DNA from 3 places in the Kitasatospora sp. NPDC097691 genome. Region 1 is predicted to be linked to each of the others. Evidence: riboswitches for the same ligand, from Rfam matches in the RefSeq annotation. Region 1 holds a riboswitch; each other region holds the start of a gene.

Region 1 (9,583 bases):
CGGTACGCGCGGGCGACGGTGCCGGCGGCCAGCCCCAGCTCTTCGGCCAGGGCCCGTACGGTGGGCAGCTTCAGCCCGGTCGGCAGCTCCCCGGTGCGGGCCCGCTCCGCGATCTGGGCGCGGAGCTGCTCGTACGGGGGAGTGGCGGAGGCGGGGTCGACGGAGAGCTGCACGGGAGGCTCCTGGAGACGCGGTCGGGGCGGGGCTGCAGATGCGGAAAGGCCGAGGGCCGCCGACCAGACGAACTCTGGTCAGCGGCCCTCGGGGTGACGCGGGTACGGGATCAGTGGTGGCCGTGGCCGCTGGTGATCTCGTGGTGCTCCTCGGCGGTCGGCTTGGGGATCTGGCCGCCCTCGCCGTAGTAGCCGCGGGACAGCTTGGCCCGGGTGCGGGTGAGGACGCCGGCCTTGCGGGCCACGCCGTTCTCGTCCGCCTGGGCCGGCAGCTCGACCGGCTGGTTCTGCTCGTGCGCGGTGAGCTTGAACAGGTCCTTCTGCGGCAGCTGCGCGTGCACCTCGACGAACTCGCCGTGCGGCAGGCGCTTGATGACGCCCGTCTCGCGGCCGTGCAGCACCTTCTCCTTGTCACGGCGCTGCAGGCCGAGGCACCAGCGCTTGGTGACGATGAAGGTGATGACCGGGACGACGAAGAAGCCGACGCGGACGAAGTAGGTGATCGAGTTGATCGACAGGTGCAGGTGGGTGGCGAACAGGTCGTTGCCACCACCGACCAGCAGCACCAGGTACAGGCTGATCCAGGCGGCACCCAGGGCGGTGCGGACCGGGGCGTTGCGCGGGCGGTCCAGGATGTGGTGCTCGCGCTTGTCGCCGGTGATCCAGCCCTCGATGAACGGGTAGACCGCGATCGCGACCAGGACCAGCGGGAAGATCATCAGCGGGACGAAGACACCCAGGTTCAGGGTGTGGCCCCACAGGCTGATCTCCCAGCCCGGCATGACACGGATCAGACCCTCGGAGAAGCCCATGTACCAGTCGGGCTGGGCGTCCGTGGACACCTGGTCCGGGCGGTACGGGCCGTAGGCCCAGATCGGGTTGATCGAGGCGATCGCCGAGATGGCGGCGATCAGACCGAACACCAGGAAGAAGAAGCCACCGGCCTTGGCCATGTAGACCGGCATCAGCGGCATGCCGACGACGTTCTTCTCGGTCTTGCCCGGGCCCGCCCACTGGGTGTGCTTGTGGTAGAAGACCAGGATCAGGTGCGCCACCAGCAGGCCGAGCATGATGCCCGGGATCAGCAGCACGTGGATGGTGAAGAACCGCGGGATGATGTCGTGCCCGGGGAACTCGCCGCCGTACAGGAACATCTGCAGGTAGGTGCCGACCAGCGGGACGGCGAGGATCGCGCCTTCCATGAAGCGGATACCGGTACCCGACAGCAGGTCGTCCGGCAGCGAGTAGCCGAAGAAGCCGTCGAACATGCCCAGGACCAGCAGCAGGAAGCCGAAGACCCAGTTGACCTCGCGGGGCTTGCGGAACGCGCCGGTGAAGAACACGCGCATCATGTGCACGAGCATCGCGGCGACGAAGACCAGCGCGGCCCAGTGGTGGATCTGACGGATCAGCAGGCCACCGCGGACCTCGAAGCTGATGTCGAGCGTCGACGCGTAGGCCTCGGACATGCCGATGCCCTTGAGCGGGACGTACGACCCGTTGTAGATCACCTCGCCCATGGAGGGCTTGAAGAACAGCGTCAGGTAGACGCCGGTCAGGATGATGATGACGAACGAGTAGAGGCAGATCTCGCCCAGCATGAAGGACCAGTGGTCCGGGAAGATCTTCCGCAGGTTGGCCTTGGCGAGGGAGTAGATCCCCAGCCGGCCGTCCGTCCAGTCAGCCGCGGCCTCCCACTTGCTGGCGGGCTTGGCACGCGTGCTGGACGGCTTGGCGGCACCGGTCGTGGTGCTGCTCGCGCTACTCATCGAGCACGCTCCCAGAAGCTCGGGCCGACGGGCTCCGCGAAGTCGCCGGTGGCGACCAGGTTGCCCTTGTCGTCAGTGGTGATCTTCAGCTGCGGCAGCGGGTGACCGGCCGGGCCGAAGATGACGCGCGCGCCGTCCGCCAGGTCGAAGGTCGACTGGTGGCAGGGGCAGAGCGCGTGGTGGGTCTGCTGCTCGTACAGGCTGATCGGGCAACCGACGTGGGTGCAGATCTTCGAGTAGGCCAGGATGCCCTCGAAGCCCAGGTCCTTGGACGTGTCGTCCTTGATGTCCTCCGGCGCGATGCGCACCAGCATCAGGGCGTCCTTGGCGATCCGCTGCTGGAAGTCCTCGTCGTGGGTGCTCAGGCCCTCGGGCATGGCGAAGGTCAGCGAGCCGACGGCGACGTCCTGCGGCTTCAGCGGCAGCATGGTGTTCATGTTGACCAGCTGCAGCGGCTTGGCCGGCGTCGCCTCCTTCCAGCCGGTCTCCTGGAGCTTCTTCTCCGGGAGCGGGCCGAGGTCGCGGAGCAGGACCACGCCGGAGAGCGGGACCAGCGCCATCGAACCGATGAGGGTGTTGCGGATCATCTTGCGGCGGCCGAAGCCGGACTCGGCGGCGCCGGTCTTGAACTGCTCGATGACGTCCGCGCGGACCTCGTCGTCGGCCTCGATCGGGTGACGCTCGGCCGGCAGCTCGACGTCCGACATCAGGGTGCGGGCCCAGTGGACCGCGCCCGCGCCGATCATGAAGAGGGCGACACCCAGGGTCAGGCCCAGCGCGAAGTTCATCGCGCTGACGTGGCCCAGCGGGAAGATGTAGACGATCTTGTCCGGGTCGATCGCCACGTACGAGACGATGAAGCCGACGGTGGCGATCATCGAGATCACGAACATCAGCGAGACCTGGCGCTCGGCGCGCCGGGCCGCCTGCTCGTCGATGTCGGTGCGGCGGGGCTCGTGGGCGGGCAGGCCCGGGTCGGCGAACGGGTTGCCGTGCTCGGCCACCTCGCCGGCGGAGCCGTGGGACTCCGGGAGCTTCTCTTCTGACATGTCGTGGCTCATGACTTCTTGGCCTTGGTGGTGTGGGCGGCGACCCAGATCGCGACCGCGATGAGCGTGCCAAGACCGAAGATCCAGCCGAACAGACCCTCGGTCACCGGACCGAGGCTGCCGAGCGTGAGACCGCCGGGGTTGGGCTCGTCGCTAGTGGTGTGGCGGACGAAGGCCACGATCTGCTTCTTCTGCTCCTCGGGCATGGTGGTGTCCGGGAACGACGGCATGTTCTGCGGGCCGGTCTGCATGGCCTCGTAGATGTGCTTGGGATCCACGCCCTCCAGCGACGGGGCGTACTTGCCCTTGGTCAGGGCACCACCCTGGCCGGCGAAGTTGTGGCACTGGGCGCAGTTGGTGCGGAACAGCTCGCCACCCTTGGAGATGTCGTCGGGGTTGGTCGAGGTGTACTGCTCCTCCGTCGGGATCACCGGGCCGGGGCCGAGGGAGGCGACGTAGGCGGCGAGCTGGTCGATCTCGGCCTGCGTGTAGATGGCCTTCTTGCGCGGCACCTGGGCGCCGGGCTGCTGGGCCGGCATGCGACCGGTGCCGACCTGGAAGTCGACGGCGGCGGAACCGACGCCGACCAGGCTCGGACCGTCACTGCTGCCCTGGCCGTTCAGGCCGTGGCAGGAGGAGCAACCGACGGCGAAGAGCTTCTTGCCCTCATCGATCGCGAGCGACTGCGCGGCGACGTCGGCCTGCGCCTTGCCGGCGGGAGCGAACGCGGCGTACAGCCCCCCGGTTGCCGCCAGGGCGAGAAGTAGGACGACCAGCGCCGCCAATGGGTGGCGCCGTCGTGCGGAGAGCTTTTTCACGGAATAACCCCGGTGTCAGGATCTGGTCGACTGGTGGGTGCACCCGGCGGCCGGTCTGGCCGGCACGAGGCTGCCTGTCTAGGGCTGCGCGCGCGGTCGGTCGGTGGGAGCGTCGGCACCGGCAGAAGCGGCCCGTCGCCGGTGAGGGCGGGGGCCGCAGCCGGTGGCCAGCGACCTGATCAGCTGGTTACTTGATCAGGTAGATGGTCGCGAACAGGCCGATCCACACGACGTCGACGAAGTGCCAGTAGTACGACACGACGATCGCGGCGGTGGCCTGCTCGTGCGTGAAGCGCTTGGCTGCGTACGTCCGTCCCAGGACCAGCAGGAAGGCGATCAGACCACCCGTCACGTGCAGGCCGTGGAAGCCGGTGGTCAGGTAGAACACCGTGCCGTACGGGTCGGAGGACAGCGACAGACCATCCTTCTTGACCAGCTCGGTGTACTCGTAGACCTGGCCGCCGATGAAGACCGCGCCCATGACGAACGTGATGATGAACCACATGCGGAGCTTCTTCACGTCACCGCGCTCGGCGGCGAACACGCCGAGCTGGCAGGTGAGCGAGGAGAGCACCAGGACGGTGGTGTTGACCGAGGAGAACGCCACGTTGAGGGCGTGGGCCTTCTCGGTCCAGAACTCGGCTCCCTTCACGGAGCGGAGCGTGAAGTACATCGCGAAGAGGGCCGCGAAGAACATCAACTCGGAACTGAGCCAGACGATCGTTCCGACGCTGACCATGTTCGGCCGGTTGACCGATCCGTGCGCGTGCCCGGTTTCTACTGCTGTTGCTGTCGCCACGACGGACATTATGTCGGTCCCTTATTCCGTCTTCACGCCGGGGGGTGTCCCTCGGAGTGTCCGGTGCGTGCGGTATGCCCGCTTGGGGGTCGACATGGTGGCCGGACGGGGGCTGAGCAGCGGCGTGTCCCTTTTCTGACGGTTCCTCGGAGCACTCTACGACCCCGTTGCCCGGCGCGTCGCTGCACGGTCGGAGCAGCCGCGGGAGGTAGGGGAGTGGGCCCGGGGTCGGCCGTACGGGTGGACCGGGCGGGTCCGGGTGACGGGCCGTCCTCCAGGAGGGTGAGACCAGGGCGCGGCGGCTTGAGGAGGAACGTGCGCGAGGGGCACTCGGCGGAGGGTGATCGGGAGTAGCATCCGGATCAGGCGAACGTGGTCCGGATCACACTTGAGGGAGCAGGGTCCATGGCGTACACGACCGATGAGACGCTCACCGTCCTCGTCTACAGCGACGACCGCAACACCCGCGAGCAGGTGCTGACGGCGCTCGGCCGTCGGCCCGCCGAGGATCTTCCGGAGCTGTCCTACCTGGAGTGCGCGACCACCCCGGCGGTGCTCAAGGCGCTGGAGAAGGGCGGCGTGGACCTCTGCGTGCTGGACGGCGAGGCGGTCCCGGCCGGCGGGCTGGGGCTCGGGCGCCAGCTGAAGGACGAGATCTACGGCTGCCCGCCGGTGCTGGTGCTGATCGGCCGGCCGCAGGACTCCTGGCTCGCCGCCTGGAGCCGGGCCGACGCCGCGATCTCCCACCCGGTGGACCCGGTGGCGCTGGCCGAGGCGGTCGCCACCCTGCTGCGGGCGCGGGTGGCCAAGCGGGCACCGGCGGCCCGCTGAGCGGCGGCGTCTCAGTACTAGAGAAGACGGGGCCATGGGGGCCCCGCCGGTCGATAGGCTGGCTCCATCCGTACGGACGCCCCCCGGAGCGGGGGGACAGACGACAGCTGGAGTCAGCCATGGTGAACGTGAACCCTGCGAACGGCGGTAGCGACCCCGCGCAGGTGGTCCGCTCCTGGCCGGATCTCCTGACGGCGCTGTTGAAGGGGGAGGACCTCGACCGCTCCTCCACCGCGTGGGCGATGGACCGGATCATGAGCGGCGAGGCCTCCCCCGCCCAGGTGGCCGGCTTCATGATCGCGCTGCGGTTCAAGGGCGAGACGGTCGACGAGGTCACCGGCCTGGTGGACGCGATGTACGCGCACGCCGAGCCGCTGGACATCGCCGGCCCGGCGGTGGACATCGTCGGCACCGGCGGCGACCGGGCGAAGACCGTCAACATCTCCACGATGTCGGCGATCGTCGCGGCGGCGGCCGGTGCCAAGGTGGTGAAGCACGGCAACCGTGCCGCCTCCTCCTCCAGCGGGTCCTCGGACGTGCTGGAGAAGCTCGGGGTGGCGCTGGACCTCTCCGCCCGGCGGGTCGCCGAGGTGGCCGAGGAGGTCGGGCTCACCTTCTGTTTCGCGGCGAAGTTCCACCCCTCGATGCGGCACGCCGCCACCGCCCGGCGCGACCTCGGGGTGCCGACCGCCTTCAACATCCTCGGCCCGCTGACCAACCCGGCCAAGGTCACCTCCCACGCCATCGGCTGCTTCGACACCCGGCTGGCCGGGCTGATCGCCGGGGTGCTCGCCCGGCGCGGCTCGACGGCGCTGGTCTTCCGCGGCGACGACGGGCTGGACGAGCTGACCATCACCACCACCTCGCGGGTGTGGGTGGTGCGCGACGGGGTGGTCACCGAGACCTCCTTCGACCCGCGGGAGGTCGGCATCGAGCTGGTCGGCATCGAGTCGCTGCGCGGCGGGGACCCGGCGTACAACGCGGAGGTTGCGCGCCGTCTGCTGGCGGGGGAGCGCGGGCCGGTGCGGGACGCCGTCCTGCTGAACACGGCGGCGGCGCTGGTCGCGCTCGACCTGGGCGACGCGCCGCTGGTGGAGCAGCTCGCGGCGGGCATGGCGCGGGCGGCGGAGGCCATCGACTCGGGCACCGCGCAGGAGCTGCTGCGGCGTTGGTCGGAGGCCACCAGCCGTAGCTGAAGCGGTAGTCGGGAGCCCGTGCCGGAACGACCGGCGCGGGCTTCTCGGCTGTCCGGATGGTGGATGCCCGTTTGACCACCCGCCGGACCCGACCCTAGAGTCGGCGCCAGGTCATGAGTGACAGCGTCAAGCCCCAGCTTGCTGTCCGGCAACCCTCCGTCCGTGGCGGGGTGCCCTGGGTGAGGACCGGGTCGCCACGGCAAACCGTCCGTGCGACAAGCGCGGACACCCGACGAGTGGCACTCCCGGGGTCCCAGGCCCTTGAAGGAGTGCATCCTCATGTCCCTTTCGACCGAAATCTGCTCCCCGCTCGCCGTGCTCGGCTCCGACGTCCGGGTCCCGCTCGCCAGCGGTGAGAAGGTCGGCTACGCGGCGCTCGACTACGCGGCCAGCGCGCCGGCGCTGCAGCGGGTGTGGGACGACGTCGCCGCCTACGCGCCGTACTACGGCAGCGTGCACCGCGGTGCCGGGTATCTCTCGCAGCTGTCCACCGACCTCTTCGAGCAGAGCCGCCGCACCGTCGCCGAGTTCCTCGACCTGCGCGAGGGCGACCAGGTGGTCTTCACCCGGGCCACCACCGACTCGCTCAACCTGCTGGCCGCCGCCGTGCCGGCCGGCACCCGGGTGTTCGCCTTCGAGACCGAGCACCACGCCTCGCTGCTGCCCTGGGCGCACGCCGGACTGGACGTGACCTACCTGCGCGCGCCGCGCTCCCGGGCCGAGGCCGTGGCCGCCCTGGACACCGCGCTCGCCGAGGCGCCAGAGGGCCCCAAGCTGCTCTGCGTCACCGGCGCCTCCAACGTGACCGGCGAGCTCTGGCCGGTCGCCGAGCTGACCGGGACGGCGCACCGGCACGGCGCCCGGGTGGTGCTGGACGCCGCCCAGCTGGCCCCGCACCACCGGGTCTCGGTGCGCGAGCTGGACGTCGACTGGATCGCCTTCTCCGGCCACAAGCTCTACGCGCCGTTCGGCGCCGGGGTGCTGGCCGGCCGGGCGGACTGGCTGGACGCGGCCGAGCCGTACCTGGCCGGCGGCGGGGCGACCCGGACGGTGGCCCGGGAGGCGGACGGCTCGGTGGCCGTGCAGTGGCAGACCGGACCGGCCCGGCACGAGGCCGGCTCGCCGAACGTCATCGGCGCCTACGCGATCGCCTCGGCCTGCCGTGCGCTGGGCGAGGCCGGCTTCGACGCGCTGGAGGCCCGCGAGCGGCAGTTGGTCGACCGGCTCACCGCGGGGCTGGCGGAGGTTCCGCAGGTCAAGGTGCTGAACCTGTTCGGCGCCGGCTCGGCCCGGGTGGGCGTGCTGTCCTTCGTCGTCCGGGGCTGGAACAGCTCGCACTTCTCGGCCGCGCTGTCCGCCGAGTACGGCATCGGGGTCCGCGACGGCCTCTTCTGCGCCCACCCGCTGGTGCGCACCCTGCTGGACGACGAGGCCACCGCCGTCGAGTCCAGCTGTGGCGCTCCGGACCCCTCGCTGCCGGGCGAGCGCAGCCTGAACGCGATCCGGGTCAGCTTCGGCGCCGGGACTCCGGACGAGCACATCGACCGCTTCCTCGCCGCCGTCCGCGAGCTGGTCACGGACGGCGCGGCGTGGAACTACCGCAACGAGGGCGGGCGTTGCGTCGTGGACACGCGTCGGGAGGGCTGAGCGCGGGCGCTCCGCTACTCGTCCAGGCCGAGGGCGAAGGCGGCTTCCAGATCGTGCTGGGAGTAGGTGCGGAAGGCGATCTGGGTCTCGGTGTGGGCCACCCCCGGGACCTTGTTGAGCCGGCCGGGGATGACCTCGGCCAGGTCGTCGTGGCGGCGGACCCGGACCATCGCCACCAGGTCGTACCCGCCCGTCACCGAGTAGACCTCGCTGACGCCCTCGATGGCGGCGATGGCTTCGGCGATCTCCGGGATGCGGTCGACACTGGTCTTGATCAGGACGATGGCGGTGATCACTGTTCGGGCTCCTTTGTGGGGTGCCGCCAGCGTATCGGGCGTCAGCCGGGCCGTCGCGGGGGGTTGCGGGCCAGGGTGCAGGCGTAGAGGAAGCCGGCCGAGAAGCCGATCACGTGGACCAGGTAGGCCACCCCGGGGCCCGCCGAGTGCACCGACCACCACTGCAGCGCGAACCAGAGGCCGAGCACCAGCCAGGCCGGGAAGCGCAGCGGCAGGAAGAACAGCAGCGGGACGAGGGTGGTCACCCGGGCGCGCGGGTGGAAGCGCAGGTAGGCGCCCAGGACGGCGGAGATCGCACCGGAGGCTCCGATGAGCACCCGGGTGCAGTCCGGCGAGTGCGCCTCGGCGAGCGCGAAGCCGTACGTGGCCAGGCTGCCGGCGGCGAGGTAGAAGACGGCGTACCGGGCCCGGCCCAGCCGCCGCTCGACGGTGGGGCCGAAGACGTGGAGGAAGAGCAGGTTGCCCAGCAGGTGCAGCCAGCCGGCGTGCAGGAAGAGGCCGGTGAGGGCGGACAGGGCCGGGTGCTTGCCCGGGGTCGGGGCGGCCGGGCAGCCGGGAACCGGGTCGGGGGCCTCGGTCAACTGTTCGGCGGTGAGCGGCCGTCCGGTCAGCAGTTCGGCCGGAACGGCGCCCCAGCGCTGCTCGTACCGCTGCTCCGCGCAGACCCGGGTCCGGCCGGTGCCGTACAGCGGATTGAGCCCGGCGGCCGGGCCGAGGAGGAAGACCAGGGTGTTGACGGCGATCAGCGCATACGTGACCGCCGGGGCGGCCACCTCCGGCCGGCCGCCCCGCGCGGCGGTGTGGTCGGGGGCCGCGAGCGCCATGCGGCCAAGCATCCCTCCGGGCGCCGCAGGTGACACGGCGGTTTACGGCAGGTGGACTAGCCCCGCTATTCCGCTGACCGGTGGTCGCGACGGTTGCCCCAGGCAATAGGCTTGGGGCGGGCATTCCCGCCTCCCGCCGCCGACGCCGGGGCTCCGGGGGGAGCGCCTGGCCCACGCAGGG
Region 2 (9,583 bases), on a different contig from region 1:
CCGCCATGTCCTGCTGGGCCCAACGACCCGCCTGACGGCGGGAGACCCGGTTGGACACGGCGGTCGCCGTTCCGGCGACGACGGCGGTGCGCGCCATACCGCGCAGCAGTCCAGGCATGACTCGTCTCTCCTCTCGGTGGCGTCAGCCGGTGGCGGACGGCCGGGTCGCGGCGTCGTCGGACGCACCCTCGGTGGCGTCCAGCTCGTCCAGGGAGCGCAGCAGGTCCGGCAGGGGCACCCGGCCGCTGGCGACCACCCGGGCGCCGCCCCGGCGCAGGGCCGTGGCGAACGGAGCGGCCCAGGTGTTCTCGTAGATGAGCACCCCGGCCGAGTTCCCGGGCTCGATGACCCCGGCGGCCTGTCCCAGGTCGTCGTCGTCCAGCAGCCCCGACCCGGAGCCCTCGAAGACGGCCAGGTCCAGCAGGCCGTCGCCGTCGAAGTCGGCGATTTCCATCCCGGTGACGGTGCCGTCGCTGTCCTTGCGCACGAACGCGAAGTCCAGGATGCGGATCAACCCCCGGTCCACCAGGTCGATCAACAGCGGAAGCCCTTCCCCGGTCATGCGGTTGCCGGGGAACTCGACCACCAGGTAGTCGATGGGCCCGCTCTCGGCCAGGACGTCCTCGGCCATGGCGGTGCTCCTTCCTTCCATGTGGAATCCGGCGCCCGACCCGCCGGGCCGGTCGCTGCTTCGACGCTAGGGGCCGCCACCCCGTCCGCGGATCACCTGTTCCGGGTGAGGGAGCGCCGATCCGGCGGCGCCCTCGTCCGGGTGGCCCAGTCCGGCGTGCCGGACGGGGGACCTTGCGGCGTGAATGGTGAAACAGCGGCGGTACGGCCGCGTGCCGAACATCGGGAGTGCCGTTGAACGGGCCACTGGAGCCGCATCCTTCCGAGCCCCCGTCGGGCGGGGCCTCCGCGTCCGGGGCCTCTTCGGGCGGGCCGCCTTCGGGTGAGCCGCCCGCGTCCGGGCCGCCTGCGTCCGGGCCTTCTTCGGGTGAGCCGCCCGCGTCCGGGCCGCCTGCGTCCGGGCCGCCTTCGGGTGAGCCGCCCGCAGCCGGGCCGCCTCCGGGCGAGCCGCCCGCATCCGGGCCTCCGCCGTCCGGGCCGCCGCCGGGCGGGCCGACGAACGGGCGCGGGGGTGCACCCTCGGAGCCCCGCCACCCCTCCAAGGCGGCGAGGATCGCGATGAGCACCGTGTCAGCCGTGCTGATCACGCTGACCTGCATCCTGGTGCCCGTCTCGCTGCTCACCGTCTGGGTGCACGACATCGCGCTGGACACCGACCGGTACGTTTCCACGGTCTCGCCGCTGGCCACCAACCCGGCGATCCAGGACGCCGCCGTCGCCCGGATCACGAAGGCGGTGGACGTGAAGGTGGACGGCCCGGCGGTCGCCTCCGACGTGGGTGACTGGCTGCAGTCGCAGGGCCTGCCGCCCCGGGCCGCCTCGGCGGTCAAGTCGCTCGGCCCCAAGATCGACGACGCGGTGGACCAGGTGGTCACCAAGGCCGCGACCAAGGTCGTGCAGAGCGACGCCTTCGCGACCGTGTGGACGCAGGCGAACCGCGCCGCCCACCAGGCCGTGGTCCAGGCCCTGACCGGCCACGGCCGCGGCGCGGTCGAGGTGAACAACGGCACCGTCACCCTCAACGTCGGCACGGCCGTCGACAAGCTGAAGGGCGACCTGGTGTCCGCCGGGCTGACCCCGGCCGAGAAGATCCCGGACGTCAACAAGCAGCTGGTGCTGTTCCAGTCCGACAAGCTGGCCAAGATCCGCGGTGCCGCGCACGCCCTCGACGTGATCGGCAACTGGCTGCCGATCATCACCGTCGTGATCGGTGCGATCGGCGTCGTGCTGGCCCGGCGCCGCCGCCGGGCCCTGGTGACCACGGCCCTCGGCGCGGCCTTCGGCTGCCTGCTGGTGGCGATCGCCCTGGTGATCGCCCGCCACTACTACCTCGACCACCTGCCGTCCGCCGTGCAGTCCCCGGCCGCCGCGGCCGCGGTCTTCGACACGCTGCTGCACTTCCTGCGGATCAGCCTGCGGACCGCGATCGTGCTGGGCGTGGTGGTGGCGCTCGGCGCCTACCTCTCCGGGGCGGGCCGCATGCCGCGCGCCGTCCGCGGCGGGGCCGACCACGTCGCCGACTCCGTCGCCGGCTGGAGCGACGCGCACGGCGTGCACACCGGCCGGGTCGGGACCTGGACCGACGCCCACCGCCGGTGGCTCGTCCTCGCGGCGGTGCTGATCGTGGCGCTGGTGTTCGCCCTCTGGAACCACCCGACCGTCCTGACCGTGCTGCTGCTCGTCCTGGTGCTCCTCGCGGTGCTCGCCGTCCTGGCGCTGCTCGCCGCCTCCGGACGGGCCGGCGACGGACGGGCCGACGCCGGACGGGCCGCCGCCGGGAGCGGTACCGATGAGTGACCCCGTCCGCGCGACGCGGACTTCCCCGACCGTCCTCCGCACACAGCGCAGGTGGCCATGACCAGCCGTCCGAACATCCTGCTGATCGTCACCGACGAGGAACGGGCCGCGATCCCCCGCCCGGCGGGCTTCACGCTCCCCGCCCGGGAGCGCCTCGCCGAGCGCGGCACCACCTTCGAGCGGTACTACACCGCCTCGGCCATGTGCAGCTCCGCGCGGTCCGTGATCTACACCGGACAGCACCTGCCGCTCACCGAGATCTACGACAACGACAACATGCCCTACATCCGCCCGCTGGACCCGGCGTTGGGCACCCTCGGCACGATGCTGCGCCAGGCCGGCTACTACTGCACCTACCAGGGCAAGTGGCACCTGTCGAACGCCTACGTCACCCCGCAGAACCCCGGACCGACCACCGACGCCCTGGAGCCGTACGGGTTCAGCGAGTTCAACGACTGGGGCGACATCGACGGCGGCGTCTGGGCCGGGCTCAAGATCGACCCCGTGATCGCCGGCCAGGCCGTCAAGTGGCTGCGCAACCGCGCCCCGGCGGTGGCGGACGACCAGCCCTGGTTCATGGCCGTCAACTTCGTGAACCCGCACGACATCATGAGCTTCGACTACGGCGGGAAGCCCCAGGTGCGGCTGCCCTTCGGCCTCGCGCACGCCGTGCTGGCGCGCGGCGCCGCCGACGTCCCGCTCTACCGCCGCCGGTGGGACTTCGACCTGCCCGCCAGCCTGCACGACGACCTGTCCGGCGCGGCGCCGGCGGTGGCGGAGTTCGCGCGCATGCTCGACACGGTGTTCGGCCCGGTGGCCGACGACCGGCACTGGTACGACGGCCTGAACTTCTACCTCAACGCCATCCGGGACGTCGACCGCAGCATCGACCTCGTGCTCGACGCGTTGGAGGCCTCCGGACAGGCCGACCGGACCGTGGTCGTCTTCACCTCCGACCACGGGGAGATGGCGGGATCCCACGGCCTGCGCCAGAAGGGGAACCTGCTCTACGACGAGAACTTCCACGTCCCGTTCGTGCTGTGCCACCCGGACGCGCCCGGCGGCGGCCGCACCGACGCGCTCGCCTCCGCGGTCGACATCGCGCCCACCCTGCTGGAGTTCGCGGGCGTGGACCGGACGGCGACCAGCACCCGCTTCCACGCCCTGCACGGCCACTCCCTGGCACCGGTGCTGGAGGGCGGGGAGGTCCGCGAGGGCGTGCTCACCGCCGTCGAGTCGATCACCGCCCTGGACGCCGGGTTCTGGTTCGAGTTCGCCGACCCGCAGGCCCAGCAGCGCATCCAGTCGGGGGAACTGCGCCCGGACTGGGACAAGCGCGGCTTCCTGCGCGGTTACCTCGACCGGCGGTACAGCTTCGGTCGGTACTTCTCCCCGCTCAGGCCCAACCGCCCCACCAGCCCCGAGGCGCTGTACGCGCAGAACGACGTGGTGCTCTACGACCGGGTGGAGGACCCCGGCGAGGTGCGCAACCTCGCGGCCGATCCGGCCCACCGCGACCTCGTCGCCGGGTACAGCGCCCGGCTGGAGGAACTCATCACCGCGGAGGTCGGCGCGGATACGCGCGCATGGGTCACCGAACGTCCCCGGCTGCTCGGCTGGCCCACCTGGCACGGCGACACCGACCGGCTCGCGCCCGTCGGCGCCGCGGCCGGCGGGTGACCCGTGGCCGCCCCCGTGGTCCTCACGGACGCGGCGTCACGGTCCGTGACCGCGTCCCGCACCGCCCACGACAGGACGGAGGTCCGGCCCTACCGTGAACGTAGGACCTCTGTTCCCTTCCAGGCGGTCGTCATGCGAGCCGCCGGGCCCCTGCGCCCGGCTGCCCGCCCCTCCCGCCTCCCGCTGCCCGGGCGGCGGTTGCCACCGAAGGAGTCAATGTCATGACCAGCAGTGTTGCCGGGGCCGGCCCCAGCACCTATGCCCCCGAACCCCGCCCCTTCGCGACCGGGTGGACCATCTTCGCCGGGGTCATGATGATCGCCGGCGGCATCATGGCGGTGTTCCAGGGGATCGCCGCGATCACCAAGGACAGCCTGATCGTCGTCACCCGCCACTACGTCTACTCGATGAACACCGCGGGGTGGGGCTGGATCCACGTCGTCATCGGCGTCGTCCTCGTGCTGGCCGGCGTGGCGCTCTTCAACGGCTCGGGCTGGGCCCGTGTCGTCGGTGTCGCCGTCGCCGTGCTCAGCATGATCGCCAACTTCCTGTGGCTGCCCTACTACCCGCTCTGGGCGATCGTCCTGATCGCGGTCGACGCCTTCGTCATCTGGGCGCTGTGCGTAGGCACGACGAAGAAGGCGACCTGACCACCCGACGGGCCGACGGCCCGTAGGAACGCCCCCCCGGGCCGGCCACGACCGCGTGGCCGGCCCGGACCGCGTCCGGACCGCGTCCGGCCGGGGGAGAGGAGGGGGGAGGCTTGGCGGGCGGCCCGGGGCATCTTGTATCGTTCCTCGCGAATCATCCAGAGGGGTGGAGGGACCGGCCCTACGAAGCCCCGGCAACTCCCCGTTCGACCCGGCGTCCGAAGTACGCGCCGTGCCGTCCGGGAGCAGTGCCAACTCCGGCCTGTCGCCACTGTGGCGCGGGAAAGATGAGGAGACACGGTGCTTTCAGTGCTGTCCTTCGCCCGGGCGCTTCCCGCCCCGGCCCTTTCGCGTACCCGTCTCGTGCCCGGCGCAGGCAATCGGCCGACTTCTCCGGCCCGTCCTCGCTGACCACCCCCCCGGCTCCCCGTCCGGGAGCCTCCGTGAGCGAAGCCCACCCGCCGCTCACGGGATTCGAGACGGAGTACCCATCCATGGACAACACGAGCGGCGTCGGCGTGCTCGACAAGGTCACCTCGATCCTCGGCACCCTGGAGGCCGGCCCCGCCACCCTGGCCGGACTCGTCACCGCCACCGGCCTGGCCCGGCCCACCGCCCACCGGCTCGCCGTCGCACTCGAACACCACCGCCTGGTCACCCGGGACATGCAGGGCCGGTTCATCCTCGGCCCCCGGCTCACCGAGCTCTCGGCGGCCGCCGGGGAGGACCGACTGCTGGCCGCGGCCGGCTCCGTCCTCGCCCACCTGCGCGACGTGACGGGCGAGAGCGCCCAGCTCTACCGCCGCCAGGGCGAGATCCGGATCTGCGTGGCCGCCGCCGAGCGGCTCTCCGGCCTGCGCGACACCGTGCCGGTCGGGGTCACCCTCCCGATGAAGGTCGGCTCGGCCGCCCAGGTCCTGCTCGCCTGGGAGGAGCCCGAGCGGCTCCACCGCGGGCTGCAGGGCGCCCGCTTCACGGCCACCGCGCTCAGCGGCGTCCGGCGGCGCGGCTGGGCCCAGTCCATCGGCGAACGCGAACTCGGGGTCGCCTCCGTGTCCGCGCCCGTCCGCGGCCCCTCCAACCGGGTGGTGGCCGCCGTGTCGGTCTCCGGCCCGATCGAGCGGCTCACCCGGCACCCCGGCGCCCACCTCTCCCAGGCCGTCGTCGAGGCGGCCCACCGTCTCACCGAAGCCCTGCGCCACTCCTGACCGGTCCACCGGCCCGCGCTGCCCGCCCCCTGCCCGGGCCGGCGGCGGGCGGCCGTCCGGCAGACCCTGGAGGCACGATCACCCGTCAGGCCGGCCGCCTCAGTCGGCTCGACATCGCCGAGCTCACCGAGCTCAGCCTGCTCCTGCCGCCCCGGCCGCCCCGGCCGCCGCCGGACGGGGCGCGCCGCCGGCTGACGGCCCGATCCGGGGCGCGGCGGGGCCCGCCCGAGGCCCGGCGACGTTTCCTCCGGCAAAGTGCCGCCCAGGTGAACAATCGCGAGCACGTCGTCCGTTCAACAACACGACAGGCGGGCGAGCGGCTCGTGTCCAGGGCCGGCAGATGGGTGAGGTGGGCTCCGATGAGAACCACGGCGGCGGACCGCGATGGTGACAGACTGACGGTCATGACGGGCGGGCGGGACGGGAACGGACAGGGCGGCACCGGGCAGGCCGGGAGCGGGCCGGGCGACGAGGCGACGGCGCGTCGGCTGATCGCCGCCTGGCTGGCCGGTGAGGCCGCCGAACCGGCGCCCGCCCCGGCCACCGGCGCCGAGCGGCCCGCCGGGGCCGTCCCGACCGGGTGGAGCGTCCCCCCGGCCGCCGCCCGGGAGGTCATCGCCGTGGCCCGGCGGATGGCCTTGCACGGACGGCAGGGCCGGGCCTGGCCGGTCCCCGGCGCCGACCACCTGCTGCTGGCCCGCACCCTGGTGGTCGACGAGCACCCCTCGGCCCCGACCTGGTCCGAGCGCGAGCGGGTGGAACTGGCCGGCTGGATCGCCGTCCTGGTGCGGCGTTTCGGCGAGGACGGCGTCCAGCGGCTCACCGCCGTACTCGCGGCCCGGTCCTGAGGCACCGGGGCACCGGGGCAGCGGGTTCGACGGGACCCGACGGGCGCCAACGACCATCGACGCGCGACCCGATCGGGCCGTGGGCGGACGTCGTCGGCGGCTGGGACGGTCTTCCCGTCAGGGCGAGGCACCGGGGCTCACCACCCACCGTCCCCGCGGCTGCCCGCCGATTCCGTTGTACCGGAGCGAAGGACGGAGCCGTGGCCGATGGGCGACTGACGGCAAGGCAGCGCGGTGCGTGGCCTGCGGGGGCCGGGCTCCGACACCGACTGGACTTCATGGACACCTGTCCAGGTATTCTGGACACCTGTCCATGAAGTTCGAACGAAACTCGGGAGCCGACGATGCGCGTGACCGCCGATGTCCTGGTCGCCCTGGTGGCCGTTCTGCACGGGTACTTCCTGGTGCTGGAGATGTTCCTGTGGGAGCGGGGGCCGGGGCGCAAGCTCTCCGGCTTCGACGCCGCGCTCGCCCGCACCACCGCGCCGCTCGCCGCCAACCAGGGGCTCTACAACGGCTTCCTCGCCGCCGGGCTGGTCTGGGGCCTGGCGGCCGGCGGCGAGGTCGGCCGCCAGGCGCAGCTCTTCTTCCTGGTCTGCGTGGTCGTGGCCGGCCTGTACGGCGGCGCCACCGCGAACCGTCGCATCCTGGCCGCCCAGGCGCTGCCCGGGGCGCTCGCGCTCGGCGCCGTGCTGCTCGCCGGATGAGCGCCGCCCAGGATCCCCGGGCGGAGCGCACCCGGGCCAGGCTGCGCCGGGCGCTGCTGGAGGAGTGCGCCGAACGCCCGCTGGCGGAGGTCAACGTGGCCGCGCTGGTGCGCCGGGCCGGAGTCGGCCGGGCCACCTTCTACGTCCACTACGCCGACCTCGACGCGCTCGCGGTGGACGCCTGCGCCGACGTGGTCCGTGCGGCCGTCGACGCCCTGCACGCCTGGCGCGGCGTGCCGGACCCGGCGGTGCCGCCGCCCGCGCTGACCGGGTTCTTCGCCGAACTGGTGCCGCATGCCGCGCTCTACCGGGAGCTGCTGACCCCGGGCGGCGGCGGACCGCTCGGCCTGGTGCTCACCCGCGACCTGCGGGAGCGCAGCCGCAACGAGCGGGCCCTCGCGGGCGCTCCGGAGCCCGACCTGGTGGCCGCCGCGGTGGCCGGCACCTTCACCGGCGTGCTCGGGGACTGGCTGCACGGCCGGATCGACGCCGGCCCGGAGCGGATCGCCCACCAGGTCTGGCGGCTGCTGATCTCCCTCCACCGCACGCCGCAGCTCTGACCGACCGGCGGGCGCCCCGCCGTGGCCTGACGTACAGTTGGGAAACTTTCCTAACGAAAGCCATTGACCCCGGAGCCCCGTGCCCCCGATTCTGTGAGACACCCACCGGCGGGCCGTCGTCGTCCGTACCGGTGGTCCACTCCCGCCTCCCTGACCTGCCGTCACCGCTCCCCCGGAATCGACGAAAGTGAGTTGGCATGCGCAAGACCATCGGAGTCCGTCTCACCGCCCCGCTGCTGGCCGCCGCGCTCGGCCCGGCCGCGCTCCTGCTGGCCCCCGTGACCTCCGCGGCGGCGGCCCCCGCCACGACGGCCGTGCCCGGGATGGCCGCCGCGCCGTACGAGTACCTCGGCTGGGGCAACCCGCAGAAGCCGATCGACGTGATGAAGTCGGCCGGGGTGAAGTGGTTCACGCTGGCGTTCGTCCTCTCCGACGGCGGGTGCAACCCGAAGTGGGACGGCAGCCGGGCGCTCACCGGGGGCTCCGACGAGGCCGCGATCAGGTCGATCCGGGCGGCCGGCGGCGACGTCGTGGTCTCCGTCGGCGGGTGGAGCGGGAACAAGCTCGGCGAGAAGTGCTCCAGTGCGAGCGCCCTGGCCGGCGCGTACCAGAAGGTGATCGACGCCTACGGGCTGAAGGCGCTCGACATCGACATCGAGAACACCGAGTTCGGCAACGCGACGGTCCGCCAGCGGGTGGTCGACGCCCTGAAGATCGTCAAGACCAGGAACCCCGGGATCGTCACCTACGTCACCATGGGCACCACGCCGAGCGGTCCCGACGCCAACGGCAAGGACCTCATCAAGCGGGGCGCGGCCGCGGGCCTGGCGAACGACGGCTGGGTGGTGATGCCCTTCGACTTCGGCGGCCACAGCGGCAGCATGGGGCAGGCGACGGTCGGCGCGCTCGACGGGCTGAAAGCCGTGGTCAAGAGCGCGTACGGCTACGGCGACGACGCGGCGTACCGGCACATCGGCGTCTCCTCGATGAACGGGAAGACCGACGAGGCGGGGGAGACCGTCACCACCGCCGACTTCCGCACCATCCTCGGCTACGCGAAGCAGCACCACCTCGCCCGCTTCGCCTTCTGGTCCGTCAACCGGGACCGTGCGTGCGGCTCCGGCGCGGACGCCGACGCGTGCAGCGGCGTCGCGCAGTCCCCGTACGAGTTCACCAGGATCGTCGTCCAGTACCAGGGCTGAGGCCCGCACCGGCCGGGTGGCCGCCGGTGTCACGGACCGGCTCCCCCGCGGCGCACCGGGCGCGCGGGGGAGCCGGTCCGGTCGTCGGTCAGCGGCCGCCGTGGATCAGTTCGACGGAGAAGCCGTGGTCGGTGGAGAGCTTCGGCGTCCTGACCGTGGTCACCCCGGTCGCGGCGTCGTAGTACCAGCCCGCGGCGGCCGCGTCGAGTGCGGCGGCCGAGGCCAGCCGGGGGAGCGGGCCGCCCTGGGTGACCACCTGGCGCGGGGCCGGCTGGCCGTGCACCGTGAAGCGGTACGCCCG
Region 3 (9,583 bases), on a different contig from region 1:
CGGACCCGGGGAAGATGAACCGCACCCCGGTGTTCCAGGACTTCGCCGCCGGGAGGGTCGCGATGCTGAACGGGCATCCGACGCTGCTGCGGATGGCGACCACCGGGAACATCGACTTCGGGACGGCGCCGATCCCGAAGAAGGACGGCGTGGGCCGGACGGGGAGCCTCGGCGTCGCGGACTGGATGATGGCGTTCAAGGCGAACGGGCACAAGAACGAGATCAAGAAGTTCCTGTCGTTCGTCTACAACCGGGACAACCAGCTGAAGTTCGACGAGCAGTACAACCTGCTGCCGGTCACGCAGGACGCGTTCAACCAGATGACGACGGACCCGAAGCACGCGGACCTCAAGCAGTTCGCGGTCGGGCTGACCAATGCGAGCTTCTACCCGTTCGGGGACCCGGCGTGGGGTGAGGTCAGCGACCGGATCAAGGCCGGGATCGGGCAGGCCGTGACGGGGGACCCGAAGCAGGTGCTCGGCGGGCTGCAGGACGCGGCGGTGAAGGAGGCGGCGCGGGTCCGCAAGTAGGGCCGGCGCTGCGCAGGCCCGGTCCCGATGGCTCGGGGCCGGGCCTCGGTGTTCCTCCGCTCAGGGGAGCGTGATCGCGTAGGCCTTGCGGAGGGTCTCGTGGACCGTCCACGTGGTGCGGTCGCCCTCGCGCAGCACCGCGCAGTCGCCGGGGCCGACCTCCAGGGTCGGGCCGCCCTCGATCTCGATGGTGGCCCGGCCGCTGAGGACCACGAACATCTCGTCGGCCTCGACGTCGGTGACCACGCCGGGGGTGATCTGCCAGAGGCCGCGCAGCTGGCGGCCGTCGGCGGACTCGGAGAGGACCTTGCCGGTGACCTCGGGAGTGCCGGAGACGATCTGGGCCGGGTCGAGCGGGTCGGGTTCGAGGTCGGCCGCGGGGATGTTCAGGACGAAGCTGGGCGGGGACACGGGCGTGGTCATGGGGGTGACGTTAGCCGGGGCCGGGGAGCGGTGGGGCGAGCACTGTGTGTCGGGGTCGCGCGGGAGAATGACACTCCGTAGTGGTGGGCGGAGGTGTGCGCGGTGGGCGAGCTGAGTGAGCGGGACCGGGCGGTGCTGGCGCTGGAGGGGCGGCAGTGGCGGACGGCGGGGGCCAAGGAGCGGGCGATCCGGGAGGAGCTGGGGCTCTCCTCCACGCGGTACTACCAGCTGCTGAACGCGTTGCTGGACCGGGAGGAGGCGCTGGCGCACGCGCCGGTGCTGGTGAACCGGCTGCGGCGGGTTCGGGCTGCTCGGCGGGAGGCTCGCTGAGGGGGCGGGACCGGGGGTCGTTGGCCGGGGGTGGTCGGGGGGTATGGGCCTCGGTATGGGATTCGAAGAGACGTGGGTGCCGGGGACCGAGGCCGGGCGCGACGGGGTGCGGGCGATTCTGCGGGCGCCCCGGGACGCGGTGATCGGGTTGGACTTCGACGGGACGTTGGCGCCGATCGTGGCGGACCCCGGGCAGGCGAGGGCGCATCCGGGGGTGGCGGGGGCGTTGCGGGTGCTGGCTCCGGCCGTGGGGGCCGTGGTGGTGGTGACGGGGCGGCCGGCGGCGTTGGCGGTGGAGTACGGCGGGTTGGCGGGGGTGCCGGGGGTCGTGGTGCTGGGGCACTACGGGGCCGAGCGCTGGGAGGACGGGGAGGTGACGGCGCCGGAGGTGCACCCGGGGGTGGCCGGGGCGCGGGAGGACCTGCCGCCGGTGTTGGCGCGGGTGGGGGCACCCGAGGGGGTGTGGGTGGAGGACAAGGGGCGCTCGGTGGCGGTGCACACGCGGCGTACGGCGGCGCCGGAGGAGGCCCTGGAGCTGCTGCGGGCGCCGGTGGGCGAGTTGGCCGCCGCGTACGGGCTGGTGGTGGAGCCCGGGCGGCTGGTGCTGGAGCTGCGTCCGCCGGGGGTGGACAAGGGCGCGGCGCTGGCCGGGTTCCTGCGGGAGCGGGACGCCCGGTCGGTGCTGTACGCGGGGGACGACCTGGGGGACGTGGCGGCGTTCGCGGCGGTGGAGGAGCTGCGGGGTGACGGTGTGGCCGGGCTGCTGGTGTGCAGCGCGGCGGTCGGGGACGCGCCGGTGAAGGAGTTGGCCGACCGCGCGGACCTGGTGGTCGCGGGGCCGGCCGGGGTGGTGGAGCTGTTGGCGGCGTTGGGGGAGGCCCTTACCGGGAGTTGAGCGGGGCCAGCGCGTTGAGCTGGTCGAGGAACCACTGCTGCGGGGGGAGGGCGGTGGCCGCCGCCGCGAGGCGCTTGGTGCGGCCGGCGCGTTCCTCCTCGGGCATGGTGAGGGCGGTGTGCAGGGCGTCGGCGGTGGCGATGACGTCGTAGGGGTTGACCGTCAGGGCGTCGTCGGCGAGTTCCGCGTGGGCGCCGGCCTCCCGGGAGAGGACCAGGGCGCAGCCGCGGTCGGAGACGACCGGGACCTCCTTGGCCACCAGGTTCATGCCGTCCCGGATGGGGTTCACCAGGGCGACGTCGGCCAGGCGGTAGGCGGCGAGGGAGCGCGGGAAGTCGTCGTTGACGTGCAGGATCAGGGGCTGCCAGCTCGGGGTGGCGAACTCGCTGGTGATGGCGTCGGCGAGTTCGCGGACCTGCGCCGTGTAGCTGCGGTACTCGGCCAGGTCGGTCCGGGACGGGTAGGCGAACGCGATGTGGACCACCCGGTCGTGCCACTCGGGGCGGGTGCGGAGCAGGTGCCGGTAGGCCAGCAGGCCGCGGACGATGTTCTTGCTCAGCTCGGTGCGGTCGACCCGGACGATGGTGCGGCGGTCGCCGACGGCCTCGCGCAGGGCGGCGAGGCGTTCGTCGACGTCGGGGCGGTGGGAGCGTTCGCGCAGGAAGTCGGCGTCGGCGCCGAGGGCGTGGACGCCGAGGCTGGTGGTGCGGCCGTCGAGGGTGACGGTGAGTGCCTCGTGGTCGACGTCGGCGCCGAGCAGGTCGGCGCAGCAGGCGGCGAAGGCGCGGGCCCAGCGTTCGGTGAGGAAGCCGGCCCGGTCGGCGCCCAGGATGCCGGTGAGGACGGCGCGGGCGACGTCGTCGGGGAGCATCCGGAAGTACTCGGGCGGGGCCCAGGGGGTGTGCGAGAAGTGGCCGATCCGCAGGTCGGGGCGGGCGGCTCGGAGCAGGGCCGGGGCCAGGGACAGGTGGTAGTCCTGGACGAGGACGGCGGCGTTCGGGGCGGCTTCGGCGGCCAGCGCCTCGGCGAAGGCGGCGTTGTAGGCCCGGTAGGCGGCCCATTCGGTGCGGAAGTCGGCGTCGAAGGCGGGCGCGGTGGGGGTCGCGTAGAGCAGGTGGTGGACGAACCAGAGGGTGGAGTTGGCGACGCCGTTGTAGGCGCGGGCGAAGGTCTCGGGGTCGATGTCCAGCATGCGGACGGCCTGCCCGCCGACGTCGTGGCCGGCCAGGTCGAGGCGGCCGTCGGGGGCTTCCGCGGCGGCTCTGCGGTCCGCGGCGCCGAGGGCCGCGCAGACCCAGACGGCGTTCGGGTCGTCGATGGCGGAGAGGCCGGAGACCAGACCCCCGCCACCGCGCCGCAGGGTCAGCGTGCCGTCGTCGGCGGTGCTGAACGACACCGGTCCCCGGTTGGAGGCCACCAGGACGGGGGCGGTGCCGGTCGCACTCGAACGTTCGGTCGTGAGATCGCCCATGGTTGGCATGTTGCCGGGGGCCCGGGGTGGCAAACCCGTCAGTGCCGGGTGGCGTATTCGGGGATCGTGTGCATCGGGGGGCGTTCCAGGGCGGTCACCGGGTGGGTGTGGGCGAGGAAGGCGCGGGTCTCCGGGTCGCGGGCGAACTGGGTGAGTTCCGGGCGGACCAGGTCGGCGGAGGCCTTGAGCCGGTGGGCGCGGTCGAGGCGTTCGAGCGCGGTGCGGTAGATGGTGGCGGCCATCCGGCCGAGGGCCTGGCCGTCCTGGTGGCGGTGGTGCCGGACGCCGACGTCCACCTGGGCCAGGGCGTCCAGGCCGACCAGCTCCAACGCGTCCACCAGCAGGCCGAGTTCGACGCCGTAGCCGGTCGGGAAGGGCAGTCGTTCGAGCAGTGAGCGGCGGGCCGCGTACTCGCCGCCGAGGGGCTGGACGAAGCCGGCGAGTTCCGGCCAGTGGAGGTTGAGGAGGGGGCGGGCGACGAGTTCGGTGACCCGGCCGCCGCCGGCCGGGAGGACGGCGGCGCGGTCCCCCGCGGCGGAACCGCTCAGTGCCACTTCGAGGGGGCGGTCGTACATGGCCTTGACCAGCTGGATGGACTCGTCGGTCAGCAGCGGGCCGACGATGCCGGAGACGAAGGCCGGGTCGAAGGCGCGCAGGTCGGCGTCCACGAAGCAGACGATGTCGCCGCGGGTGACCAGCAGCGAGCGCCAGAGCACCTCGCCCTTGCCGGGGGCGGCGGGCAACCGGGGCAGGATGGCGTCGCGGTGCTCCACCCGGGCGCCGGCCTCGGCGGCGACGGCGGCGGTGGCGTCGGTGGAGCCGGAGTCGACCACGACGAGTTCGTCGACGAGCGGGAGGCGTTCCATCAGCTCGCGGCGGACGGTGCGGACGATGTCGCCGACGGTGGCCTCCTCGTCCAGGGCGGGGAGGACGACGCTGATCGTGCGGCCGGTCCGTTCCTTGGCCGCGAGGAGGGTGTCGACCGGCCGGTCGGCCGCGCTCCAGGAGCGGCGGCGTAGCCAGGACGCCGCCTGCGGGAGGAGCTCGGGAGTCGGTTCGGCGGGCACGGAAGTCTCCTCGGCGGGTCGGTGGGACGCGTCATCTCGCGTGGCGGACGGTCCCGTTCAGGATTGACGCCTTCGGATACAGTCTTCGTACAGCGGTCGGACCTTTGCACGCCGGGGTCGCCGTTGAGCACCACCACAATTTCACAAGCTCATCCAGAGGGACTGAGGGAACGGCCCGTTGACGTCCCGGCAACCTTCTCGCTCGGCTGTCGTCGACAGGCCCCGGCGGGACAGGTGCCAATTCCGGCCTGTGGCGCGACCGCGCTGCGGGGAAGATGAGGAGAGAGGCCTCGCCATCATGGCTATCGACACCGTCGCACCGGTTTCCGTGGACCTCGGCCCCGCCGCCGCCCTGTCCTGTCGGGAGTGCGGCACCCGCTTCCCGCTCGGTCCCAGCTTCGCGTGCCTGGAGTGCTTCGGCCCGCTGGAGATCGCCTACGAGTTCGGCAGCGAGGGCGCCGAGGAGCTGCGCAAGCGGATCGAGGCCGGCCCGGCGTCCATCTGGCGATACGCGCCGCTGCTTCCGGTGCCGGCCGACGTGGCGTCCAAGCCCAACCTGAACCCGGGCTGGACCCCGCTGGTGAAGGCGGACAACCTGGGCCGGGAGCTCGGCTTCACCGCCCGGCTGCACATCAAGGACGACTCCGGGAACCCGACGCACTCCTTCAAGGACCGCGTGGTGGCCTGCGCCATCGAGGCGGCGCGGGCGTTCGGCTACACGACGCTGTCCTGCTCCTCCACCGGCAACCTGGCCGGTGCGGTGGGCGCGGCGGCCGCCCGGGCCGGGTTCCGGTCCTGCGTGTTCATCCCGCACGACCTGGAGCAGGGCAAGGTCGTCATGGCCGGGGTGTACGGCGGCGAGCTGGTCGGCATCGAGGGCAACTACGACGACGTGAACCGCTTCTGCTCGGAGCTGATCGGCGACCCGGCCGGCGAGGGCTGGGGCTTCGTCAACGTCAACCTGCGGCCGTACTACGGCGAGGGCTCCAAGACGCTGGCGTACGAGATCTGCGAGCAGCTCGGCTGGCGGCTGCCGGAGCAGATCGTGATCCCGATCGCCTCGGGCTCCCAGCTGACGAAGATCGACAAGGGGCTGCAGGAGCTGATCAAGCTCGGCCTGGTCGAGGACCGGCCGTACCGGATCTTCGGCGCCCAGGCCGAGGGCTGCTCGCCGGTGTCGGCCGCCTTCAAGGCCGGCCGGGACGTGATCAAGCCGGTCAAGCCGGACACCATCGCCAAGTCGCTGGCGATCGGCAACCCGGCCGACGGCCCGTACGTGCTGGACATCGCCCGCCGCACGGGCGGCGCGGTGGAGGACGTCACGGACGCCGAGGTCGTCGCGGCGATCCGGCTGCTGGCGCGGACCGAGGGCATCTTCGCCGAGACCGCGGGCGGGGTGACCGTGGGCGTGCTGAAGAAGCTGGTCGAGACCGGGCAGCTGGACCCGGCCAAGGAGACCGTCGCGATCAACACCGGCGACGGCCTGAAGACCCTGGACGCCGTCTCCGACGCCGGGATGAGCGCCGTCATCCGCCCGACGCTGGACTCGTTCCGCGCCGCCGGCCTCGCGTCCGCCTGAGCCACCGGCCTCGAACCGGTCGCCGCCGGCCTCGAACCACTGCCCCACCAGGCCCCACCCCCGCAAGGAGAGCCATGAGCGCCAACGTCCGCATCCCCACCATCCTGCGCACCTACACCGGCGGCGCGGCCGAGGTGACCGCCGAGGGCGCCACCCTGGCCGAGGTCATCGCCGACCTGGAGAAGAACCACGCGGGCATCTCCGCCCGCATCCTGGACGACACCGGCAAGCTGCGCCGTTTCGTCAACGTCTACGTGAACGACGACGACGTGCGCTTCGCCGAGGGCCTGGCGACCGAGATCAAGGACGGCGCCGGCGTCTCGATCATTCCGGCGGTGGCCGGCGGCTGCTGAGCCGTTCCGCCCGCCTTTCGGCCGCCCGTACGTACGGAATTCCGCTCTCCGTATGTACGGGCGGCCGGTTGCATTCCGGCGGGAATATTTCCGAGTCGAGTCGGAGTAGAGTGTCGCTCGGTTGGGAACAGGGGTTCCCTCTCGGCCATCCGCGGTGTTCCGCCGGCGGGCGTCCGGCCGGTGGGTCCGGCCCGTGAAACATGTCAGGCCGATGTCAGAATTACCGTGGGGATTTGGGTAATTCGTCCGCTATGCCCCGCGTGGAATGCCGAGATTTTTCCGATTCGGCCCGTCCTGTCCCTTGATATCGAGGCGGAATTACCGGCGGTTGACCCTGTTGCAGAGGGCTTCGGTCCGGATACATTCAGCGGCGGTCGGCGCAATCACCCGCTCACCGGAGGCCGTTGGGCGTTCCGTGCGGAGGGTTGCGGCGTGCACGGCTGCGCCCAGGGGGGGTCCCCGGGCGGGCCGTCAACCAACCCGGGCCCGCGACCTGCGGGCGCGTGAAGGGCCAGCACAGCACTAGGGGAGTTCGGAATGGCTCAGGGCACCGTCAAGTGGTTCAACGCGGAGAAGGGCTACGGCTTTATCGCGGTCGACGGTGGTGCGGACGTCTTCGTCCACTACAGCGCGATCCAGATGGACGGCTACCGCACCCTTGAGGAGGGCCAGCGGGTCGAGTTCGAGATTTCCCAGGGACAGAAGGGCCCGCAGGCGGACATGGTTCGCGCGGCGGTCTGACCCCTTCCGACTCCAGGAGCTCGGCGCGGCCCACGGCTGGTGACCGCTCGCTTCTCGACGGGCCCGTACGACACGCGTCGTGCGGGCCCGTCGCCGTTCCCGGGCGGCCCCAGCGGCGGCTCGCGGGTTGGCGATTGGGCTTGCACTCGACCACCCGGAGTGCTAATCATTGGCGTTAGCACTCACAGCGTGAGAGTGACAGCGGACCGGGTCGGTGAGGCCCCCGGGAGCGGTAGGGGAAAAGACCCCCGCACACCAGGGCCGTCCGTCGCGGGCACCCCTTGGTCCGAGCAGTCGACCGTGTCCCGGAGGACCACTTCTGATGGCCAAGATCATCGCCTTTGATGAGGAAGCTCGCCGCGGCCTTGAGCGTGGCATGAACCAGCTCGCCGACGCAGTGAAGGTCACGCTCGGCCCCAAGGGCCGCAACGTCGTGCTGGAGAAGAAGTGGGGCGCCCCCACGATCACCAACGACGGTGTCTCCATCGCCAAGGAGATCGAGCTCGAGGACCCGTACGAGAAGATCGGCGCGGAGCTCGTCAAGGAGGTCGCCAAGAAGACGGACGACGTCGCGGGTGACGGCACCACCACCGCCACCGTGCTCGCCCAGGCCCTGGTTCGCGAGGGTCTGCGCAACGTCGCCGCCGGCGCCAACCCGATGGCCCTGAAGCGCGGTATCGAGAAGGCCGTCGCCGCCGTCTCGGACCAGCTGCTGGCCCAGGCCAAGGACGTGGAGACCAAGGAGCAGATCGCCTCCACCGCCTCCATCTCCGCCGCCGACACCCAGATCGGCGAGCTGATCGCCGAGGCCATGGACAAGGTCGGCAAGGAAGGCGTCATCACCGTCGAGGAGAGCAACACCTTCGGTCTGGAGCTCGAGCTCACCGAGGGTATGCGCTTCGACAAGGGCTACATCTCCGCCTACTTCGCCACCGACCTGGAGCGGATGGAGGCGACCTTCGAGGACCCCTACATCCTCATCGCCAACTCCAAGATCGGCTCGGTCAAGGACCTGCTCCCGCTGCTGGAGAAGGTCATGCAGAGCGGCAAGCCGCTCGTCATCATCGCCGAGGACGTCGAGGGCGAGGCCCTGTCGACCCTGGTCGTGAACAAGATCCGCGGCACCTTCAAGTCCGTCGCCGTCAAGGCCCCGGGCTTCGGCGACCGCCGCAAGGCCATGCTCGGCGACATCGCCATCCTCACCGGTGGCACGGTCATCTCCGAGGAGGTCGGCCTCAAGCTGGAGAACGCCGGCATCGACCTGCTGGGCACCGCCCGCAAGGTGGTCATCACCAAGGACGAGACCACCATCGTCGACGGTGGCGGCGACAGCGAGCAGGTCGCGGGCCGCGTGAACCAGATCCGCGCCGAGATCGAGAACAGCGACTCGGACTACGACCGCGAGAAGCTCCAGGAGCGCCTCGCCAAGCTGGCCGGCGGCGTGGCCGTCATCAAGGCCGGCGCGGCCACCGAGGTGGAGCTCAAGGAGCGCAAGCACCGCATCGAGGACGCCGTCCGCAACGCCAAGGCCGCCGTCGAGGAGGGCATCGTCGCCGGTGGTGGCGTCGCCCTGCTGCAGGCCGGTGTCGCCTTCGACAAGCTGGAGCTGGACGGCGACGAGGCCACCGGTGCCAACATCGTCAAGGTCGCGCTGGAGGCCCCGATCAAGCAGATCGCGACCAACGCCGGCCTGGAGGGTGGCGTCGTGGTGGAGAAGGTGCGCAACCTCCCCGCCGGTCACGGCCTGAACGCCGCCACCAACGAGTACGTCGACCTGGTCGCCGCGGGCATCATCGACCCGGCCAAGGTCACCCGCTCCGCGCTGCAGAACGCCGCCTCCATCGCGGCGCTGTTCCTCACCACCGAGGCCGTCATCGCCGACAAGCCGGAGAAGGCCGCCGCGGCCGCCGGCGGCGGCATGCCGGGCGGTGACATGGACTTCTGATCCTGATCGCTTCGATCGGATCGGTTGGACCTCGTCCGCGTGGGCGGTTCCCTTCGGGGAGCCGCCCACGCGGCGTTTCGGTGTTCCGGGGGGTTGAGGAGAGGATGGACGGATGGCTGCTGACGACATCGAGACCGCGCTGCACAACGCGCGGGCACTGATCCTGGCCGACCTCACCGCGCGGGACGTGGCGGACGCCGCCGTCGTCTCGCTGGTGGAGCAGGCCGTCACCCACCGGCGCTGGTGGCT

What was found. Region 1 has a riboswitch for S-adenosylmethionine ahead of ABTY56_RS13705 (aminotransferase class V-fold PLP-dependent enzyme). Riboswitches for the same ligand answer to the same signal wherever they lie in the genome.
Region 2: linked by a shared signal. The riboswitch ahead of ABTY56_RS22620 (IclR family transcriptional regulator) and the one ahead of ABTY56_RS13705 (aminotransferase class V-fold PLP-dependent enzyme) in region 1 are both predicted to bind S-adenosylmethionine.
Region 3: linked by a shared signal. The riboswitch ahead of thrC (threonine synthase) and the one ahead of ABTY56_RS13705 (aminotransferase class V-fold PLP-dependent enzyme) in region 1 are both predicted to bind S-adenosylmethionine.

Annotation. Positions count from the first base shown of each region.
Region 1 is NZ_JBEORY010000015.1:60,755-70,337, forward strand. Features, by position in the region: gene ABTY56_RS13670 (GntR family transcriptional regulator) at 1-173, opposite strand, end outside; gene qcrB (cytochrome bc1 complex cytochrome b subunit) at 284-1,942, opposite strand; gene qcrA (cytochrome bc1 complex Rieske iron-sulfur subunit) at 1,939-2,991, opposite strand; gene qcrC (cytochrome bc1 complex diheme cytochrome c subunit) at 3,000-3,809, opposite strand; gene ctaE (aa3-type cytochrome oxidase subunit III) at 3,997-4,617, opposite strand; gene ABTY56_RS13695 (response regulator) at 5,014-5,439, shown strand; gene trpD (anthranilate phosphoribosyltransferase) at 5,562-6,635, shown strand; SAM riboswitch class IV at 6,745-6,863, shown strand; gene ABTY56_RS13705 (aminotransferase class V-fold PLP-dependent enzyme) at 6,915-8,282, shown strand; gene ABTY56_RS13710 (Lrp/AsnC ligand binding domain-containing protein) at 8,297-8,578, opposite strand; gene ABTY56_RS13715 (rhomboid family intramembrane serine protease) at 8,620-9,402, opposite strand.
Region 2 is NZ_JBEORY010000032.1:53,020-62,602, forward strand. Features, by position in the region: gene ABTY56_RS22595 (SHOCT domain-containing protein) at 1-118, opposite strand, end outside; gene ABTY56_RS22600 (DUF6325 family protein) at 143-631, opposite strand; gene ABTY56_RS22605 (hypothetical protein) at 1,189-2,427, shown strand; gene ABTY56_RS22610 (sulfatase family protein) at 2,485-4,107, shown strand; gene ABTY56_RS22615 (DUF7144 family membrane protein) at 4,329-4,757, shown strand; SAM riboswitch class I at 4,909-5,051, shown strand; gene ABTY56_RS22620 (IclR family transcriptional regulator) at 5,252-5,965, shown strand; gene ABTY56_RS22625 (hypothetical protein) at 6,370-6,813, shown strand; gene ABTY56_RS22630 (DUF1304 domain-containing protein) at 7,158-7,520, shown strand; gene ABTY56_RS22635 (TetR family transcriptional regulator) at 7,517-8,080, shown strand; gene ABTY56_RS22640 (chitinase) at 8,278-9,282, shown strand; gene ABTY56_RS22645 (glycoside hydrolase family 31 protein) at 9,371-9,583, opposite strand, start outside.
Region 3 is NZ_JBEORY010000023.1:102,440-112,022, reverse strand. Features, by position in the region: gene ABTY56_RS18745 (extracellular solute-binding protein) at 1-530, shown strand, start outside; gene ABTY56_RS18740 (cupin domain-containing protein) at 591-953, opposite strand; gene ABTY56_RS18735 (DUF3263 domain-containing protein) at 1,056-1,283, shown strand; gene otsB (trehalose-phosphatase) at 1,339-2,178, shown strand; gene ABTY56_RS18725 (alpha,alpha-trehalose-phosphate synthase (UDP-forming)) at 2,165-3,649, opposite strand; gene ABTY56_RS18720 (glucosyl-3-phosphoglycerate synthase) at 3,688-4,716, opposite strand; SAM riboswitch class I at 4,863-4,998, shown strand; gene thrC (threonine synthase) at 5,015-6,295, shown strand; gene ABTY56_RS18710 (MoaD/ThiS family protein) at 6,370-6,648, shown strand; gene ABTY56_RS18705 (cold-shock protein) at 7,186-7,389, shown strand; gene groL (chaperonin GroEL) at 7,712-9,334, shown strand; gene ABTY56_RS18695 (DUF8819 family protein) at 9,447-9,583, shown strand, end outside.